Regions from separate parts of the Streptomyces sp. NBC_00178 genome, predicted to be linked through region 4. Evidence: riboswitches for the same ligand, from Rfam matches in the RefSeq annotation. Region 4 holds a riboswitch; each other region holds the start of a gene.
What was found. A riboswitch is a leader RNA that binds a small molecule or an ion and turns the genes downstream of it on or off. The one in region 4 is predicted to bind cyclic di-AMP.
Positions count from the first base shown of each region.

Region 1 (4,396 bases), 900 kb from region 4:
GAGGGAGCTGGGGCTCCCGCTGCCGGCGATCAAGGACGTGCTGGAAGGCCAGCGGGACACCGCCGTGGCGCTCCGGGCCCATCTGCGCCTGCTGGAGCAGGAGCGGGAGCGCATCGGACGGCAGATCGCCTCGGTGCGGACCACTCTCCACAGGACCGAGGAAGGGGAGGATCTCATGGCCGAGGAAGTGTTCGACGGCTTCGACCACACGGTGTACGAGCAGGAGGTCGGCGAGCGGTGGGGCCGTGCGGCGTACGAGCGGGGTGACCGGTGGTGGCGGGGGCTGAGCCCCGCCGAGCGTGCCGCGTTCCAGCAGGCGCACGAGGCCATCGCCCGTGACTATGGCGCGGCGCGGGCCGCCGGCCTCGACGTGGCCGGCGACGAGGTGCAGGACATCGCGCGGCGGCACTGCGCGTGGCTGTCGGCGACCACGGAGGTCACCCGTTCGTACGTCACCGGGCTCGCCGGGATGTACGCCGCCGACCCGCGCTTCGCGAAGAACTACGATCGCCACGGGGACGGAACCGCCGTCTTCGTACGGGACGCACTGACGATCCACGCGCGGGACCGGCTCTCCGGCTGACCCCCGGAGGGGCGGGGCGGCGTCGCGCTCCTTCCTTCGGCCGATGAGCGGCCGCGTCACGGCGCGGCTCCGCCCGGCCGGGGCGGGGCGCGGTACCGTCCGCAGCCGTGGCCGGACCGGGCAGGAGTGCACAGGTGGGGAAGCGGGACGTACGGCAGGGACGTGCCGAGGGGAACGCGCGGGCCCGGAGGTTCGTGCGTCTGCTGCCCGTTCTGATGATCTGTGCCGGGCTCGTCTGCGACGTCACGACCCCGCCGGAGGTCTCCGCCGTGCCGCTCTTCGCCGCGGCACCGCTGATCGCGGCTCCCTTCTTCTCACTGGCATCCACGATCCGTACGGGTGTGGCCGCGATCCTCGTCGTCCTCGCCATCCGGGTCTCCGACGGCATGCTCACCGATGCCGCCCCCATCACGGACCTGCTCACCCTGGTCACCGTCGCCGCGCTCTCGCTCGTCATCAACCGGGTCGTGCAGCGTGGCAACGAGCAGCTGGCCTCGGCGCGGTTCATCGCGGAGACCGCGATGCGGGCGGTGCTCCCCGTGCCGGAGGCCCGGATCGGCGGCCTGCAGGTCGCGGCGCGCTACGAGGCGGCGCAGGCCGACGAGTTCGTCGGCGGCGACCTGTTTGCGGTCGCGGACACGCCCTACGGGGTGCGGCTGGTGGTCGGGGACGTGCGCGGCAAGGGCCTGGACGCGGTGGCGGCGGTGGCGGTCGTGATCGGCGCCTTCCGCGAGGCGGCCGAGCAGGAGCGCTCGCTGGAGGGTGTGGGCCAGCGGCTGGAGCGGGCGCTGGCACGGGAGGGCACGCGGCGGGGCGGACTGGACTCGATGGAGGGGTTCGTGACGGCCGTGCTCGCCGAGATCCCGGTGGGTGCCGACACGCTGCGGATCGTCAACCGGGGCCACCCCGAACCGCTCGTGCTCCATGCGGACGGCGCCCTGGACGTCCTGCGGCCGACGGAGCCCGCCCTGCCGCTCGGCATGGGCCTCGACGTGTGGCCGGACCGTGCGGACGAGTGGCCGCTGCCGGCGGGGGCCACCTTCCTGGCGTTCACCGACGGGCTCTCGGAGGCGCGGGACGCGGACGGGGTCTTCTACGATCCGGCGGCCCGGCTGCGCGGCAGGATCTTCCCGGGGCCGGAGGAACTGCTGTCCGCCCTCACCGATGACGTCCGGCTGCACACGGGGGGCCGGTCGACGGACGACCTCGCACTCCTCGCGGTGGGACGGCCGTCCAGGGGGCAGCAGGAGCGGCGGAGGACGGTGAAGATCGTGGGGCGGGACCGTGAATGACCGAAGGCGACCGTCCGTAATCGAAAGACGTCGCTGCGCATAACATTTGACGCAACGTCAGAAAGTGGCGTCTGGGTGAGGGGTGCTCAACTCGCCCGTTTGGGGCTGATTGCCCCCCTAAAGTCCAGGTCAGAGCGATGAACGATCTGTGGGAACCGCTTGGAATCGGACCCGCATGTCTATTAACGTTCGATAACGCAGCGCGGTTGTCCCAGTCGTCGCCAGAGGCGGCACCGTGCGCAGCGCCGAATCCCGCAAGGGAACCGGGGAACCACCTACATGGGGTGAATCGGACACCTGACTCCCGCGAGGGACGAAGGGGCCCGTAGGAGACCTTCCTGCTCCGAACCCGTCAGCTAACCCGGTAGGCGAGAAGGAAGGAAAGGAGTGCGCCCACGTGGCGTCAAATCAGCCTGCCCCCGAGGCTCCGGCACCCTTCAGGCCCGACAGTCCCGGTGAACAGGGCAGGACGTGGGAGGAATGGAACCCCACCGAGGAGTCCATCCGTCCCGTGCGCGGCAGGCACCGCGTCGCCAAGCAGCGTGGTCTCGCCCGTAGCTCCACCGTCCTCGGCGTCGGTGTCATCGCGGCCGTCGGCGCGGGAGGCATGGCCACCGCGCAGAGCAAACCGCCGGTCTCCATCTCCCTTCCCGATTCCATCGCGGACAACCTTCCCGACGCCAAGTCGCTGCCCGGCGTGGGTGCTTACCTCTCCGACGACGCCGACAAGGGCACGGTCACCGCATCCTCCCCGCTGACCACGGCCGGCATCACCGCGGCCGAGGCCGAGCAGGGCACCACGGACGCCGGTGAGGCGCTGCGGGCCCGCATCCTCCAGCAGGCCGAGCAGCAGCAGGCCGGAGCCGAGGCAGAAGCCAGGGCCACCCAGGAGAAGGCGGCGGCCGAGGAGGCCGCAGCGCAGGCGGCCAAGCAGCAGAGCGACGCGGAGGCGAAGGCCGCCGCGAAGAAGAAGGCGGACGAAGAGGCGGCGAAGAAGAAGGCCGAGGCCGAGCGCCTCGCCAAGCTCGCCCTGAGCTACGCCGTCCCCACCTCCTCGTACACCATCACCTCGACCTTCGGCCAGGCCGGTTCGATGTGGTCCTCCGGCTACCACACCGGTCTGGACTTCGCGGCTCCCACCGGCACGCCGGTCAAGGCCGTGCACGGCGGCACGGTGAAGTCGGCCGGGTGGTCCGGGTCCTACGGCTACCGCACGGTCCTGGAGCTCGACGACGGTACCGAGGTCTGGTACTGCCACCAGTCCTCGATGGACGTCACCGCCGGCCAGAAGGTCACCACCGGCGAGACCATCGGCCGCGTCGGAGCGACCGGCAACGTGACCGGGCCGCACCTGCACCTGGAGATCCACACCGCCGACGGCTCGGGCGTCGACCCCATGAGCTGGCTTCGCGGCAAGGGCCTCACGATCTGACCGCCCGCGCCGGCGTACGGCGCAGCTCGATACCCCGGCGGCCCTGGCGCACGACCCCCCGACGCCAGGGCCGCCGGCCCGCCGTCGTCACCGGATAGCCGCCGAGGGCGGAATATGCGGATCCGCCGATGTGTTGTGCCGGGGTATGACATCACTGCGCCCGCTCGGAAACTCGGACCTGAAGGTCTTCCCCCTCGCTCTCGGCGGCAACGTCTTCGGCTGGACCGCCGACCGGGACACCACCTTCGCCGTCCTCGACGCCTACACGGAGGCGGGCGGCAACTTCATCGACACCGCCGACGCCTACTCGGTCTGGGCCCCGGGCAACGAGGGCGGCGAGTCGGAGACGCTCATCGGGGCGTGGCTGTCCGCCCGTTCCCACAGGGACGACGTCGTCGTCGCGACCAAGGCCGGTGCGCACCCCGGGTACAAGGGGCTGTCGGCCGCGACGATCAAGGGGGCCGCCGAGGCGTCGCTCCGCCGGCTCGGTACGGACCACATCGACCTCTACTACACGCACTTCGACGACGAGACGGTCCCCGTCGAGGAGATCATCGGCACCCTGGACGAGCTCGTGAAGGCGGGCAAGGTCCGGGAGATCGCGGCGTCCAACATCAGCCCGGAGCGGCTCAAGGCCTCCCTGGAGTTCTCGGAGCGCGAGGGCCTCGCCCGGTACGTCGCTCTGCAGCCGCACTACAACCTCGTCTCACGCGACACCTACGAAGGCGCGCTCCAGGACACCGCGGCCGCCGAAGGGCTCGCCGCCGTCCCGTACTACGCGCTCGCCTCGGGTTTCCTCACCGGCAAGTACCGGCCGGGTACCGCCGTCGAGAGCGCGCGGGCCGAAGGAGCGGGGAAGCACCTGGAGACCGAGCGCGGCCGCAAGGTGCTCGGAGCGCTCGACAAGGTGGCCCAGGAGCACGACGCGGAGATCGCCACCGTGGCGCTGGCCTGGCTGGCGTCCCGGCCGACCGTGGCCGCACCGATCGCCTCGGCCCGCACCGTCGCGCAGCTGCCCGCACTCGTGGCCGTCGCCGGACTCGAACTGACCGAGGGCCAGCTGGCCGAGCTCACCGAGGCCTCGGCCTG
Region 1 covers NZ_CP108143.1:3,967,162-3,971,557, forward strand. The annotation lists gene OHT61_RS17220 (MerR family transcriptional regulator) at 1-583, shown strand, start outside; gene OHT61_RS17225 (PP2C family protein-serine/threonine phosphatase) at 718-1,875, shown strand; cyclic di-AMP (ydaO/yuaA leader) riboswitch at 2,109-2,260, shown strand; gene OHT61_RS17230 (M23 family metallopeptidase) at 2,273-3,307, shown strand; gene OHT61_RS17235 (aldo/keto reductase) at 3,453-4,396, shown strand, end outside.
Region 1: linked by a shared signal. The riboswitch ahead of OHT61_RS17230 (M23 family metallopeptidase) and the one ahead of OHT61_RS13150 (transglycosylase family protein) in region 4 are both predicted to bind cyclic di-AMP.

Region 2 (4,396 bases), 2.0 Mb from region 4:
CCGGCCGCCGATCAGCTGCAGAAGCGGTTCGAGCAGGAGGAGGGAGCCTTCGAGATCCACCGGTACGCGGATGAGCCCGCCGCCCGCACCGCGATCGAGGAGCGGGTCGTATACGGGGCCGTCGTGGTCACCTCCGAGGGCCCCCGGCTGCTCACCGCCTCGGCCGCGAGTCCGGTCGTCTCACAACTGCTCACCGGCGCGGTGGCGGCGGCCGCACCCGGCGGGGGCGGCATACCCGTCACCGACGTCGTCGCCGCCCCGGAGGCCGACCCCCGCGGCAGCGCGCTCGGCGCGAGCATCCTGCCGCTCGCGCTGGCCGGAGTCGCCGCAGGGGCGATCGTCACCCTGCTGAAGCTACGCGGGGCCCGGGCGGCCGCGACCCTGATCGGCGCCTCGGCCCTGGTCGGGCTCGTGGCGACCGCTCTGGCCCACAGCTGGCTCGGCGTGATCACGGGCGACTGGTGGGCAGAGGCAGGCGTCGTCGGACTCACCGTCGTGGCGATCGGCTCGGCGGTGGCGGGGCTGGCCGCACTCCTCGGCACGCCGGGCATCGGCCTGGGGGCGCTGCTGATGGTGCTGTTGGGCAATCCGTTCTCCGGCGTGACCAGTGCGCCCGAACTGCTTCCCGCACCGGTCGGCGTCCTCGGGCAGTGGCTGCCGCCCGGGGCGGGCGGCTCCCTGCTGCGGTCGGTCGCCTTCTTCGACGGTCACGCGGCGGGCGGACCTGCGCTGACCCTCGCGGTGTGGGCCGCCCTCGGCCTGACCGCCGTACTGGTGGGCGGGCGCGGGCACCGCGACGATCCGGCACGCCGCGTCGAGACCGCCGAGCACGCACCGGAGCCCGCACTCGCCTGAACGGCCCGCCCTCCGCGCCGAGTCGCGTCCTCCCCGCCCGCGCGGCGGAGGGCGCGACTTTGCGTTCCGTCGGCGGCGGGAGCCCCGGTCGGTCGGTCGTCCCGGTCGTGGCCGCGGTGCTCCGCGGCGACGCCGAAGCGGCGCCGTCCGCACTCGGCCGGCTCCGAGGATCGGATCGACGACACCATGCGCTTCCTCGTCTGCGAGGTGGAGACCTTCTGCATCGGCCGAGCGGGTTCCGGCGCCGCGGTGCTGCTGGCCGCGGGCGCCCCCGGTCGCGACATGCGCTGCCCGGCGCCCGGGTAGTCATTCAGCAACCCGCCCTGGAGGAGCCGGTGCGGGGGCAGCCCTCGGATCTCGGGATCCCGGCACGCGAGTTGTCGCGCGAGCGTGAGCTGCTCACAGCGATGCCGGCGTTCCACACAGGGCGTTCCGCACAGGAGATCAGCGCCGACATCAAGCGGGACACCATCCTCGACGCCCCGGCCGCCCTGGCGTTCGGGCTGGTGGACCACGTCGTGGAGAACCGCACTCCGTCCCAGCCGCCGCACCCCGCGAGGTGAACCAGCGATGCTCACACCCCAGTTCCCGCCCCTGCCCGCACTCACCCGCGCCGAGGCCGAGTTCATCGACTCCTACCTCGAGGCGCTCGACCAGCTCGGCCGCATCAACCCCGCCCGCGGCGGCGATACGTACGGGGCGCTGCGGGCGGCGCAGGCGCTCGCCTCCAGGGCGGTCGTCCTGCGCGACGCGCTCACGCTCATGCACGAACGGGGTGAGTCGCGGATCCACGCGGAGACGCTGGCCAGGGCGTTACGGGTGCTGGACGGGGAGCGGCGGGCCGGGCGGGTCGCCGTGCCGCCCGCGCCGGCCGGCTGAACACAGGCGCCTGACTCCCCGGCGAGGGAACTCCCTTGCGGCGCTCTTGCCGACACGCCCGACGACTCGATGAGTTTTCCTCGCTCGTTCGGCGTAGAAGGTCCCCCTCCCGAGGGACAGCCCAACTTGCGCATGCGGCGCGGACAGTGAACGGAATCTGTCGTTCCACCGCTGGTGCGGGGCTGGTCCGGCGCGGCCGAGCGGCCACGGGATCAGCCTCGTCCACCCGAATGGATCAGTGGTGACGACTCTCACACAGCGCGGCTTCAGCGAGGAAATCCGGCGGGGCGTGCGTAAAGATCCCTGGGACGACAAGCCCCCGCCGCCGCGGCGGGGCGGTCCGGGCGGACGCCGAGTCCTGCCGCTGTCCGGATGCCTGGTCGACAGAAGTGGATCGGCAGGAGTGGAGGACCCGAGCACAACGGGCCGCCCGGACATCCGGACGGCCCTCGGGGTGAAGCCGCCTTGCGCGGCCGGGCAACTTCGCCAGCCCGAACCCGACAGGTCATCCTTCACAGGCGGCTGACGAAGGGTTGCGCATGACTGCGCAGGTTCATGTCCCGTCTCTGTTCGCCCGGGTCGGCACGGCCTCGGTTCTCACGTTCGCCGTAGGCACCACGATGCTGGCGCCCGGTTTCGTCGAGGACGCCGAGGCCGCGAGCCATTCGACGAGGGCTCTCGACATCGCCGCCTCGAAGAAGGGCGCGCCCTACAGATACGGCGCCACAGGCCCGCACCGGTTCGACTGCTCCGGGCTGACGCTCTACTCGTATCGGAAAGCGGGCAAGAAACTTCCCCGCACGGCGCAGCAGCAGTACAACAAGACCCGCCATATCTCCAGGTCGCAGCGGAAACGCGGCGACCTGGTCTTCTTTCACTCGGGGCGCGGTGTCTACCACGTCGGGATCTACGCCGGAAGCGGCCGGATCTGGCACTCCCCGAAGACCGGGGCGGTGGTCCGGCTGGAGAAGATCTGGTCGAACAGCGTCTGGTACGGGAGGGTCCGCTGACCCCTTCGTCCGCCCGACGCCTTCGGCACCACTTCCCACCGTGATCAGTGCAGCAGGGGCCCGGTCACCAGCACGAGTCCCAGCGCGGTGAGCGCCGTGCCGCTGCCGCCCTCGATGGCGCGGGCGGTACGCGGCCGGCGCAGCCACCTGCCGAGACGGTCCACGAGCAGCGCCACGGCCGGGAACCAGACGAGCGCGAGCAGCACGACCACCGAGGCGAGCAGCAGCGTCCTCGGCAGGGGCGCCTGGCCGTCGGGGACGAACTGCGGCAGCAGGCTGAGGAAGAGCACGGGCGCCTTCGGGTTCAGCGCGTTGGTCAGGAAACCCTGGCGCAGCGAGCGTCCCGGGCCCGGCGCCGTCCCGCCCCGGCCCGCCTCCTCCGTGCCCGGAGCCGAGGCGGGCCGCTTACGCATCGCCCGGAGTCCGCTGAGGCCCAGGTAGAGCACGTACGCCCCGCCGAGCAACTGGACGGTGCGGAAGAGAACGGGCGTCGCCACGAGCACGGCGGCGAGCCCGGCCACCGCCAGCGCGGTGTGCACGAGCAGCCCTCCGGCGACTCCGACCGCGGTGGCGAGGCCGGAGCGGCGGGATGCCAGGGCGTTGCGTACGACCACGGTGAAGTCCGCGCCGGGCAGCGCGACCATGCCTGCCGCCACGGCGACGAAGGCCAGAAGTTGTGCGTCCATGGAGACACTCTGACCCGTGGGAGCCTTTAGCGTGTACTTGCAATCTTCTGGGTCTGCCAAAAGGAATGCTTCATGTACGACCCCGTCAGGCTGGCCGCACTGGTGGCGGTGGCCGAGGCCGGATCGATCACCCGGGCCGCCGCCCGGCTGGGCTACACGGCGCCGGCGCTCTCCCAGCAGCTGGCCAAGCTGGAGAGGGAGGCGGGCGCCGCCCTCCTCGTCCGGCACCACCGCGGGGCACGGCTGACCGCCGCCGGCGAGCTGCTGGCCGGCCGGGCCAGGCGCGTCCTCGACGAGATGGACCAGGCACGGCACGAGCTGGCCCGGCTCACGGGACTGTCGGGCGGCAGACTGCGGGTGGGCACCTTCGTGACGGCCGGAATCCACCTGCTGCCGCCGGTCCTGACCGCCTTCCGGCGCGCCCACCCGGATGTGGAGCTGGCGGTCACGGACTACGAGCCTCCCGCGGGTGTGGCCGCCGTGGCGGCGGGCGACGTGGACCTGGCACTGACCCACGCGTACGAACCCGCTGCCGCGGCGCCCCTGCCGGCCGGGGTGTCGGCCGATGCGCTGCTCGTCGAGGACCTGGTGCTCGTCACCGCGCCGGGGCAGATGCTGTCCGGGAGCAGCGGCCCGCTTCCCCTGGCCGATCTGGCGGGTCGCCCGCTGATCAGCAGCGCGCCGCTGCATCCGCCCCGCCGCGGGGTGGAACGCGCGCTGGCCGAGGCGGGTGCGACCCCTGCGGTCGTGTGCGAGTCACCGGGGTACGCACTCGTCTGCGCGCTGGTCAGCGCCGGCCTCGGTGTCGCCGTGGTACCCGAGATGGTCGCGGCCATGTCCCCGGCGCCGCTGGCCGTCCGACGGCTGGAGCAGGCAGGGTTCCGCCGGACGATCTCGGTGGTCCACCGGGGCCGGGAGAACACGGCGGCCGCCGCCACGCTGCTGGCACTGCTGCGGAGTGGTTTC
Region 2 covers NZ_CP108143.1:1,044,297-1,048,692, forward strand. The annotation lists gene OHT61_RS04365 (ABC transporter permease) at 1-855, shown strand, start outside; partial or broken gene OHT61_RS04370 (ATP-dependent Clp protease proteolytic subunit) at 1,036-1,418, shown strand; gene OHT61_RS04375 (hypothetical protein) at 1,426-1,734, shown strand; cyclic di-AMP (ydaO/yuaA leader) riboswitch at 2,098-2,270, shown strand; gene OHT61_RS04380 (C40 family peptidase) at 2,274-2,744, shown strand; gene OHT61_RS04385 (LysE family translocator) at 2,789-3,430, opposite strand; gene OHT61_RS04390 (LysR family transcriptional regulator) at 3,503-4,396, shown strand, end outside.
Region 2: linked by a shared signal. The riboswitch ahead of OHT61_RS04380 (C40 family peptidase) and the one ahead of OHT61_RS13150 (transglycosylase family protein) in region 4 are both predicted to bind cyclic di-AMP.

Region 3 (4,396 bases), 1.4 Mb from region 4:
CATGTGCGGGAAGACGCCGTCCTCCATGCCGGTCAGGAAGACCACCGGGAATTCGAGGCCCTTGGCGGTGTGCAGCGTCATCAGCGTGACGACGCCGGAGCCGTCCTCGTCCTCGTCGGGGATCTGGTCGGCGTCGGCGACCAGCGCGACCTTCTCCAGGAACTCCGCGAGCGTCCCGGAGCCCTCGTCCTCGGCCCGCTCCTGCTCGAACTCAAGGGCGACGGAGGCGAGTTCCTGGAGGTTCTCGATACGCGTCTCGTCCTGCGGGTCGGTGGAGGCCTGGAGCTCGGCGAGGTAGCCGGTGCGCTCCATGACCGCCTCCAGCACGACCGCCGGTCCCGCGCCGGACTCCACGATCGTGCGGAGCTCCTCCATGAGCGTGTTGAACCGCTTCACGGCGTTGGCCGAGCGCGCCGCCATCCCGTACGCCTCGTCGACCCGGCGCAGCGCCTGCGGGAAGGAGATCTTCTCGCGCAGGGACAGTGCGTCGATCATCGCCTCGGCCCGGTCGCCGATGCCGCGCTTGGGCACGTTGAGGATGCGGCGCAGCGGGACGGTGTCCTCGGGGTTGGAGAGGACCCGGAGGTAGGCCAGGACGTCCCTGACCTCCTTGCGCTCGTAGAAGCGCACTCCGCCGACGACCTTGTAGGGCAGCCCGACACGGATGAAGATCTCCTCGAAGACCCGGGACTGGGCGTTCGTCCGGTAGAAGACGGCGACGTCTCCCGCCTTCGCCTCCCCGGCGTCCGTCAGCCGGTCGATCTCGTCGGCGACGAACTGCGCCTCGTCGTGTTCGGTGTCGGCGACGTAGCCGGCGATCCGGGTGCCGGCGCCGGCGTTCGTCCAGAGGTTCTTGGGACGGCGGCTCTCGTTGCGCTCGATGACGGCGTTGGCGGCGGAGAGGATCGTCTGGGTGGAGCGGTAGTTCTGCTCCAGCATGATCGTCCTGGCGTCCGGGTAGTCCTCCTCGAACTGGAGGATGTTGCGGATGGTCGCGCCGCGGAAGGCGTAGATCGACTGGTCCGCGTCACCCACGACACAGAGCTCACCCGGGGCGTCGGCCTCACCGGCGGGGCCGACCAGCTCGCGCACCAGGGTGTACTGGGCGTGGTTCGTGTCCTGGTACTCGTCGACCATGACGTGGCGGAAGCGCCGGCGGTAGTGCTCGGCGACGTCGGGGAACGCCTGGAGCAGGTGCACCGTCGTCATGATGATGTCGTCGAAGTCCAGAGCGTTGGCCTCGCGCAGCCGCGCCTGGTAGAGCGCGTAGGCCTGGGCCAGCGTCTTCTCGAAGCCGTCGGCGGCCTGACCGGCGAAGGTCTCCTCGTCGATCAGCTCGTTCTTCAGGTTCGAGACCTTCGCCGTGAACGACTTCGGCGGGTAGCGCTTCGGGTCGAGGTCGAGATCACGGCAGACCAGCGCCATGAGCCGCTTGGAGTCGGCGGCGTCGTAGATCGAGAACGACGAGGTGAAGCCGAGGAGCTTGGACTCGCGCCGCAGGATCCGCACGCAGGCGCTGTGGAACGTCATGACCCACATGGCGTTCGCGCGCGGGCCCACGAGGTCCTCGACACGCTCCTTCATCTCGCCCGCGGCCTTGTTGGTGAAGGTGATCGCGAGGATCTGGCCCGGGTGGACCCCGCGCTCGGCGAGCAGGTGCGCGATCCGGTGCGTGAGCACCCTGGTCTTGCCCGACCCGGCCCCGGCGACGATGAGCAGCGGGGACCCGGCGTGCACGACGGCGGCACGCTGTTCGGTGTTCAGCCCGTCGAGCAGCGCCGCGGAGTCGACGACGGGCCGCGGGGCACCGTCGCGGTAGTACGCGTCACGGGGCGGCGGCGGGCTGTCGAAGACGTCCTTGAACAGGCCCTCCGGCACCGCCTCGGGCGCGTGCTCCTCGGGGGGCGGTGGGGGGCCTTCCTCAGCGTTCTGGAGGCCGGTCAGGAAACTGTCGTCAAAGAGGCTGCTCATCGCTTCACGAGTCTAGGCGGCCGCACCGACAGCCCGGGCCGGATCGGCCGCACGGACCCCCACCGTGCGCTCACCGGCACGGCTCGCCCACGGTGCGTGAGTTCCGGAGGGCTGTACCGGCCCGACGGACCGGCCGGCGCAGAAGGTCACGGAAATGTATCGGGCATATCGGCCATCAACCTTCACAGGAGCACCACGGGTTGGTTAGCGTGCTCCGACGGGTGTCCCGAACCCACTTCAGGCGAACCACGCCGCACGGGCACCCCCGCCGAATCCGTGCTCCGCGAGGTGCCCGGAACCGGGGACCCACACGCATCACCGGGGTGAATCGGCCCGTCTCCACCGGGCCGTAGGGCAGCCTTCCGTTCCGCCCGAACCCGACAGCTAACCCGGTAGGCGGTCCACGGAAGGAGATGCCGGCCTTGGCGTCGCATCGCAAGCCGCGCACCCGGGTGCGCACGACCACCCCTGCCGTCGGTCTCACGACCGCGGCGCTCGCCTCCGTCACCCTGCTCTCCACCCAGAGCGCGACGGCGGCCCCGGCGGAGCCCAAGCCCAGCATCGAGGAAGTACAGAAGAAGGTCGACGCCCTCTACCGGCAGGCCGGTACCGCGACGCAGGAGTACAACCGGGCGAAGTCCGCGTCCGCCGAGCAGCGCTCCAAGGTGGACGCGCTCCTGGAGGCGGCGGCCCAGCGCGCCGACAAGCTGAACGAGACGCGCCGCGAGCTGGGCAGTTACGCCGCCGCCCAGTACCGCAGCGGCGCGATCGCCCCGACGGCGACGTTCTTCCTGGCGGACGACCCGCAGTCGTACTTCGACCAGGACCAGCTGATGGCACGGATGACCAGCCAGCAGCAGAAGACGGTCAACGAGTTCCGCACGCAGCAGAAGGAAGCCGCCGCGAAGCGCGTCGAGGCGACGAAGAGCCTGGAGACGCTGACCGAGTCGCAGGCCTCGCTGCGCACCAGCAAGCAGCAGGTGCAGACGAAGCTGACCGAGGCCCGGTCGCTGCTGTCGAAGCTGACCGCCGAGGAGAAGGCGCGGCTCGCCGAGCTGGAGCGCAAGAAGGAGGCGGAGGCCAAGCGCAAGGCCGAGGACCTGGCCCGGAAGCAGGCCGCCGCCGACAAGGCGGAGTCCGAGCGCGCCAAGGAGGAGACCGCGGGGCAGGGCACCGCCGCCGGCTCGGGCTCCGGCACCGGCTCGGACAGCGGCTATGCCTCGAAGGCCGAGAAGGTCCTGGCCTTCGCTCGCGCCCAGATCGGCAAGCCGTACGTCTGGGGGGCGACGGGCCCGTCCTCGTACGACTGCTCCGGGCTCACCCAGGCGGCCTGGAAGGCGGCCGGGGTGAATCTGCCCCGCACGACGTGGGACCAGGTCGAGGTGGGCACCCGGGTGGCGACGGCGAACCTGAAACCCGGTGACCTGGTGTTCTTCTACGACGACATCAGCCACGTCGGCATCTACAAGGGCGACGGCATGATGATCCACGCACCCAAGCCGGGTGCGAACGTCCGCGAGGAGTCGATCTACTACATGCCGATCTACGGAAGCGTGCGCCCGGCCTGAGGCACGCTCCTGCGGGAGCGCGACGGTCGCACGGCTCGCGGAGGCCGCACACGCGGGAGGGGCCCGGGGACGATCCCCCGGGCCCCTCCCGCGTCCGCGCGGACGCTCAGGTCCAGAGCGTGGCGATGAAGATGTTGGCGACGGTCAGCCCGCCGACCGCGGCGAAGGCGCCCTTGCCGGCCTTCTCGTCGTCGCGCTTCACGTAGACCACCGCGAGGATCGCGACCAGGATCAGGAGCTTGATCCCGATCTTGACGTTGTTCACGTGCTGGTCGTCGGCCTGGTTCAGCCCGACGAGGGCGATACCGGTGACGAGCATGGTGAGCGCGCCGTGCAGCATGGCGGGGACGAAGCGGGCCGTGCCCGCCTCCATGGCCTTCATCTGGGTGAGGAATCCGCCCAGCAGGGAGGCGATTCCGATGATGTGCAAGGCCACGAAGACATTGATGAGTACGTCCATGGCCGCAGCCTAGCCCCGGCCATATCAGCACTCTTCAGCCAGGTATGACTTAACGATGAGTTGACGCGAGGACTGCGCGAATTGCCGGACTCCGGTTGGATTTCCCGGTCATTCCATGGAAACGAAACTGCATCTGAGGGCAATAGCTGTCATTACGCCTCTTCCCCGTGCCCCGGGTTTAGCGTCACGTCCCAGGTGACCGATTCGTTACCGCCGCCCCCGTACCGGGCGGCACCCCGGTCACCCCGCCAGGAAATCCGGCGGCGGGCCACTCCCCCCTGTGGTGGCCCGCCGCCGGACCCGGGCGGGCCCGACGGTCTCCCCGGCGGGCAGTCGAACGGAAGGACGCACCACCCCCGTGGCCGCCCATCGCACCGCCGCTCACCGCAAGCCCAAG
Region 3 covers NZ_CP108143.1:4,493,848-4,498,243, reverse strand. The annotation lists gene pcrA (DNA helicase PcrA) at 1-1,971, opposite strand, end outside; cyclic di-AMP (ydaO/yuaA leader) riboswitch at 2,228-2,386, shown strand; gene OHT61_RS19795 (C40 family peptidase) at 2,385-3,539, shown strand; gene OHT61_RS19790 (hypothetical protein) at 3,646-3,999, opposite strand; gene OHT61_RS19785 (C40 family peptidase) at 4,358-4,396, shown strand, end outside.
Region 3: linked by a shared signal. The riboswitch ahead of OHT61_RS19795 (C40 family peptidase) and the one ahead of OHT61_RS13150 (transglycosylase family protein) in region 4 are both predicted to bind cyclic di-AMP.

Region 4 (4,396 bases):
ATCTACGCGATCTGCGACCTGCTGGGGGTCCCCCGGGAGGACCAGGACGACTTCCGGGACTGGGCGGGCATGATGATCCGCCACGGTGGCGGCCCGCGGGGCGGGGTGGCCAGGTCCGTCAAGAAGATGCGCGGTTACCTCGCCGAACTCATCCACCGCAAGAGGGAGAATCCCGGCGACGACCTCATCTCCGGCCTGATCAAGGCCAGCGACCATGGTGAGCACCTCACCGAGAACGAGGCCGCGGCGATGGCCTTCATCCTCCTCTTCGCCGGTTTCGAGACAACCGTCAACCTGATCGGCAACGGGATCCACGCGCTGCTGCGCAACCCGTCGCAGCGCGAGCGCCTGGAGCTCTCGCTCGCGGCGGGGGAGACCGGACTGCTCGCCACCGGTATCGAGGAGCTGCTGCGCTACGACGGGCCCGTGGAGCTCGCCACATGGCGCTACGCCACCGAACCCGTGGCGCTGGGAGGGCAGGTCATCGCGACGGGCGACCCCGTCCTCGTGGTGCTCGCGGCGGCCGACCGCGACCCAGGGCGATTCCAGCATGCGGACACCCTGGATCTCGCTCGGAGTGACAACCAGCACCTCGGTTACGGTCACGGCATCCACTACTGCCTGGGGGCGCCGCTGGCCCGCCTGGAAGGGCAGGTGGCTCTGGCGACCCTGCTGAGACGGCTCCCTGACCTGCGGCTCGCCGTCGATCATGCCGATTTGCGGTGGCGTGGCGGCCTCATCATGCGTGGACTGCGCACGCTTCCCGTGGAGTTCGGTCCCGGTCATACACCGGCGGAAGGTGACATTCTGTCAACTCTGTGACTTTCACGTGATCTCCGCTGCATCGACTTGTGACACACGTTCGAGTAGGGCTAGGTTCACCGTTCGACTCACCCGTCACATGTCAGTCACACGGAAGGCAATCCCATGGGCTCCGCGAACGGCAGACACCGTCGCCCTCGTCAGGCACCCGCCATCGTCGTCGCCGCAGGCGTCACAGGATCGGCGATTGCCATCCCGCTGCTCGGCGCCGGTGGCGCGCAGGCCGCAGACGCCTCGACGTGGGACCGCGTCGCCGAGTGCGAGAGCGGCGGCATATGGAGCGCCGACCTCGGCAACGGCTACTACGGAGGCCTGCAGTTCTCCGAGGCCACATGGTCGGCCTACGGCGGCGCGGCCTACGCGGCGCGGGCCGACCTCGCGAGCCGCTCGCAGCAGATCGCCGTCGCCGAGAAGGTGCTGGAGGACAAGGGCCCCCAGGCGTGGCCCAGCTGCGCGGTGATCTCCGGGCTGGCGCTCGACGGGGCGCTGCCGGGCATCGATCCGGGCAACGAGCCGTCCGCCGAGCCGACGGAGACCGCGACCCCGTCCGCCACCTCCTCCGCGGAGGAGAAGGACGGCGCGGACGCGAAGGGCGAGGCCGGCAAGAGCGCGTCCGCCGGTAAGGCGGACAAGGGTGAGAAGGCGGACACGTCCGGCTCCTCGCCCTCCGCGACGCCGTCGGCCGAGGCGTCCGGCGCGCCGAAGGCCGAGGGGTCCAAGGCCGGCAAGCACCGGGGTGCCCCCGCCCCGGAGGCGACCGAGGAGTCGTCCTCGGCCGCCGAGGCGCGCGAGTCGGGCAGGCACGCCTCGCGCGGCGCCACCGAGGGGCGTCAGGGTGCGGAGGGGACGTACACCGTCCAGGAGGGTGACAACCTCTGGGCGATCGCCGACACGGAGGACCTGCCCGGTGGGTGGCCCGCCCTCTACGAGGCCAACAAGGCCGAGCTCGGCTCGGACCCCGACCTGATCCTCCCCGGCCAGAGCCTGGACCTCGGTCTCGGCCTGGGCGGGGACGCGAGCGGGACGTCGGCGGAGGCGCCGGCGGAGGTCCCGGCCGCCAACTGATCAAAAGCACGAAAACACCCCGAAATCAGGGGTAGTTCAGAGGCCTATGTCCACTTATGCGTAAGTGAGACATGGGTCTCTTTGCTTCAACTGGGGTGTCATGTACGCCCGGTCTGTCCATATCCGCTCCGACCTGCGTGAACGGCCGGCCGCGCTGCTCGCTAAGGCGCTGATTGACCGTTATGCCCATTTTTGAATGTAGGGGTTGTGTGTGATTACGGTCGGAGCCGCTCGCACCGCGGGCACCTTCGACCGTCACGCCGAATCCTGCCGTCGGTCGGGGGGAACGACGCGTAAAGCGCCGTAGGCAGGAGCGGGGGACCCAGGTAAGTGCCGGGACCCGGCCGTCCGAGGACGGCTGAGGACCGGCTGGGGGTGAAGTCGTCCGCGAGTGCGGTCGGCCGGGCAACTCACAGGCCCGAACCCGACAGCTCACCTCGTAGGCATCGGTGAGGAGAACCATGCTGCTTTCCAGCAAGGGCAAGCACCGCCGCCCGTCCAAGGCCGTCCGCATAGCCACCCTGGCTGGCGTCACCGGTGCGGCCGTCGCCGTCCCGCTGATGGGCGCGACCGGTGCTTCCGCGGCCTCCGTCGAGACCTGGGACGCCGTCGCCCAGTGCGAGTCCGGTGGCAACTGGTCCATCAACACCGGCAACGGCTACTACGGCGGCCTGCAGTTCTCGGCCTCCAGCTGGGCGGCCGCCGGCGGTACGCAGTACGCGGCCCGCGCCGACCTGGCCACCAAGGGCCAGCAGATCGCCGCCGCCGAGAAGCTCCTCGACCTGCAGGGCCCGGGCGCCTGGGCCTGCGCCGGTGCCGGCGGCCTGACGAACGACGGTGTCGACCCGGGTGTGGACACCGGCTCCGCGCCGAAGGCCGAGACGAAGGCGCAGCCGGAGCGCAAGGCCGAGCAGCCCGCCTCGCGCAGCGAGAAGCGCGAGACCGTCACCACCCCGACCGGCCAGAAGGTCGAGAAGGGGGACGGCGAGTACAAGGTGAAGGCCGGCGACACCCTCAGCAAGATCGCCGAGGCGAAGAAGGTCAAGGGCGGCTGGCAGAAGCTGTTCAAGCTGAACGACGACATCGTCCAGAAGGCCGACCTGATCTTCCCGGGGCAGCAGCTCCACCTGAAGTAGTCACGAGCGGTACGGGGTCCTCCTCCGCCCCGACGGCCCGGCCCGGCGCGCCCACCCCCCTGTGTGCCGGGCCGGGGCCGTGCTCAGGGGATCCCGGAGGGCTCCCGGGCGGGGCCCCGTGGAGGACTCCTGCGGGGGCGCGCGTTCAACTGTTGTAGTTACTAGCCAGTAAATATCTGGAGATTTGCCCGTAATGCAGGTCCTTGGGTCCTTTTTCGTCCCAGGGGACGGGCGGACGGCCGACGGAGCGGGCCGAGCCGGTTAGGCTCGTGGCGCAAGGCCACAGTGACCCTGCACATCCAGTGTCATATCCCAGAAGGAGATGCCTCGTGCCGTCCATCGACGTCGTCGTAGCCAGGGAAATCCTCGACTCCCGGGGCAACCCCACGGTCGAGGTCGAGGTTGGCCTCGACGACGGCAGCACGGGACGTGCTGCTGTTCCGTCCGGCGCCTCCACCGGTGCGTTCGAGGCCATTGAGCTTCGCGACGGCGACCCCAACCGCTACCAGGGCAAGGGCGTCGAGAAGGCCGTCCTCGCCGTGATCGAGCAGATCGGCCCGGAGCTCGTCGGTTACGACGCCACCGAGCAGCGCCTCATCGACCAGGCGATGTTCGACCTGGACGCCACCGAGAACAAGGGCTCCCTCGGCGCCAACGCGATCCTCGGCGTCTCGCTGGCCGTGGCGCACGCCGCGTCCGAGGCCTCCGACCTCCCGCTGTTCCGCTACCTCGGCGGCCCGAACGCGCACCTGCTGCCCGTTCCGATGATGAACATCCTGAACGGCGGCTCGCACGCCGACTCCAACGTGGACATCCAGGAGTTCATGATCGCGCCGATCGGCGCCGAGTCCTTCTCCGAGGCCCTTCGCTGGGGCGCGGAGATCTACCACACGCTGAAGAAGGTCCTGAAGACCAAGGGCCTCTCCACCGGTCTCGGTGACGAGGGCGGCTTCGCTCCCAACCTCGAGTCCAACCGCGCCGCCCTCGACCTCATCCTCGAGGCCGTCAAGGAGGCCGGTTACGTCCCGGGCCGCGACATCGCGCTCGCGCTCGACGTCGCCGCGTCCGAGTTCTACAAGGACGGCGTCTACGAGTTCGAGGGCAAGTCCCGCTCGGCCGCCGAGATGACCGAGTACTACGAGGAGCTCGTCTCCGCGTACCCGCTGGTCTCCATCGAGGACCCGCTGTACGAGGACGACTGGGCCGGCTGGAAGGTCATCACCGACAAGCTGGGCTCCAAGGTGCAGATCGTCGGCGACGACCTGTTCGTGACCAACCCGGAGCGCCTCGCCCGCGGCATCGAGGAGGGCTCGGCCAACGCCCTGCTCGTCAAGGTCAACCAGATCGGTTCGCTGACCGAGACCCTGGACGCC
Region 4 covers NZ_CP108143.1:3,071,232-3,075,627, reverse strand. The annotation lists gene OHT61_RS13160 (cytochrome P450 family protein) at 1-822, shown strand, start outside; gene OHT61_RS13155 (LysM peptidoglycan-binding domain-containing protein) at 928-1,887, shown strand; cyclic di-AMP (ydaO/yuaA leader) riboswitch at 2,177-2,348, shown strand; gene OHT61_RS13150 (transglycosylase family protein) at 2,349-3,023, shown strand; gene eno (phosphopyruvate hydratase) at 3,353-4,396, shown strand, end outside.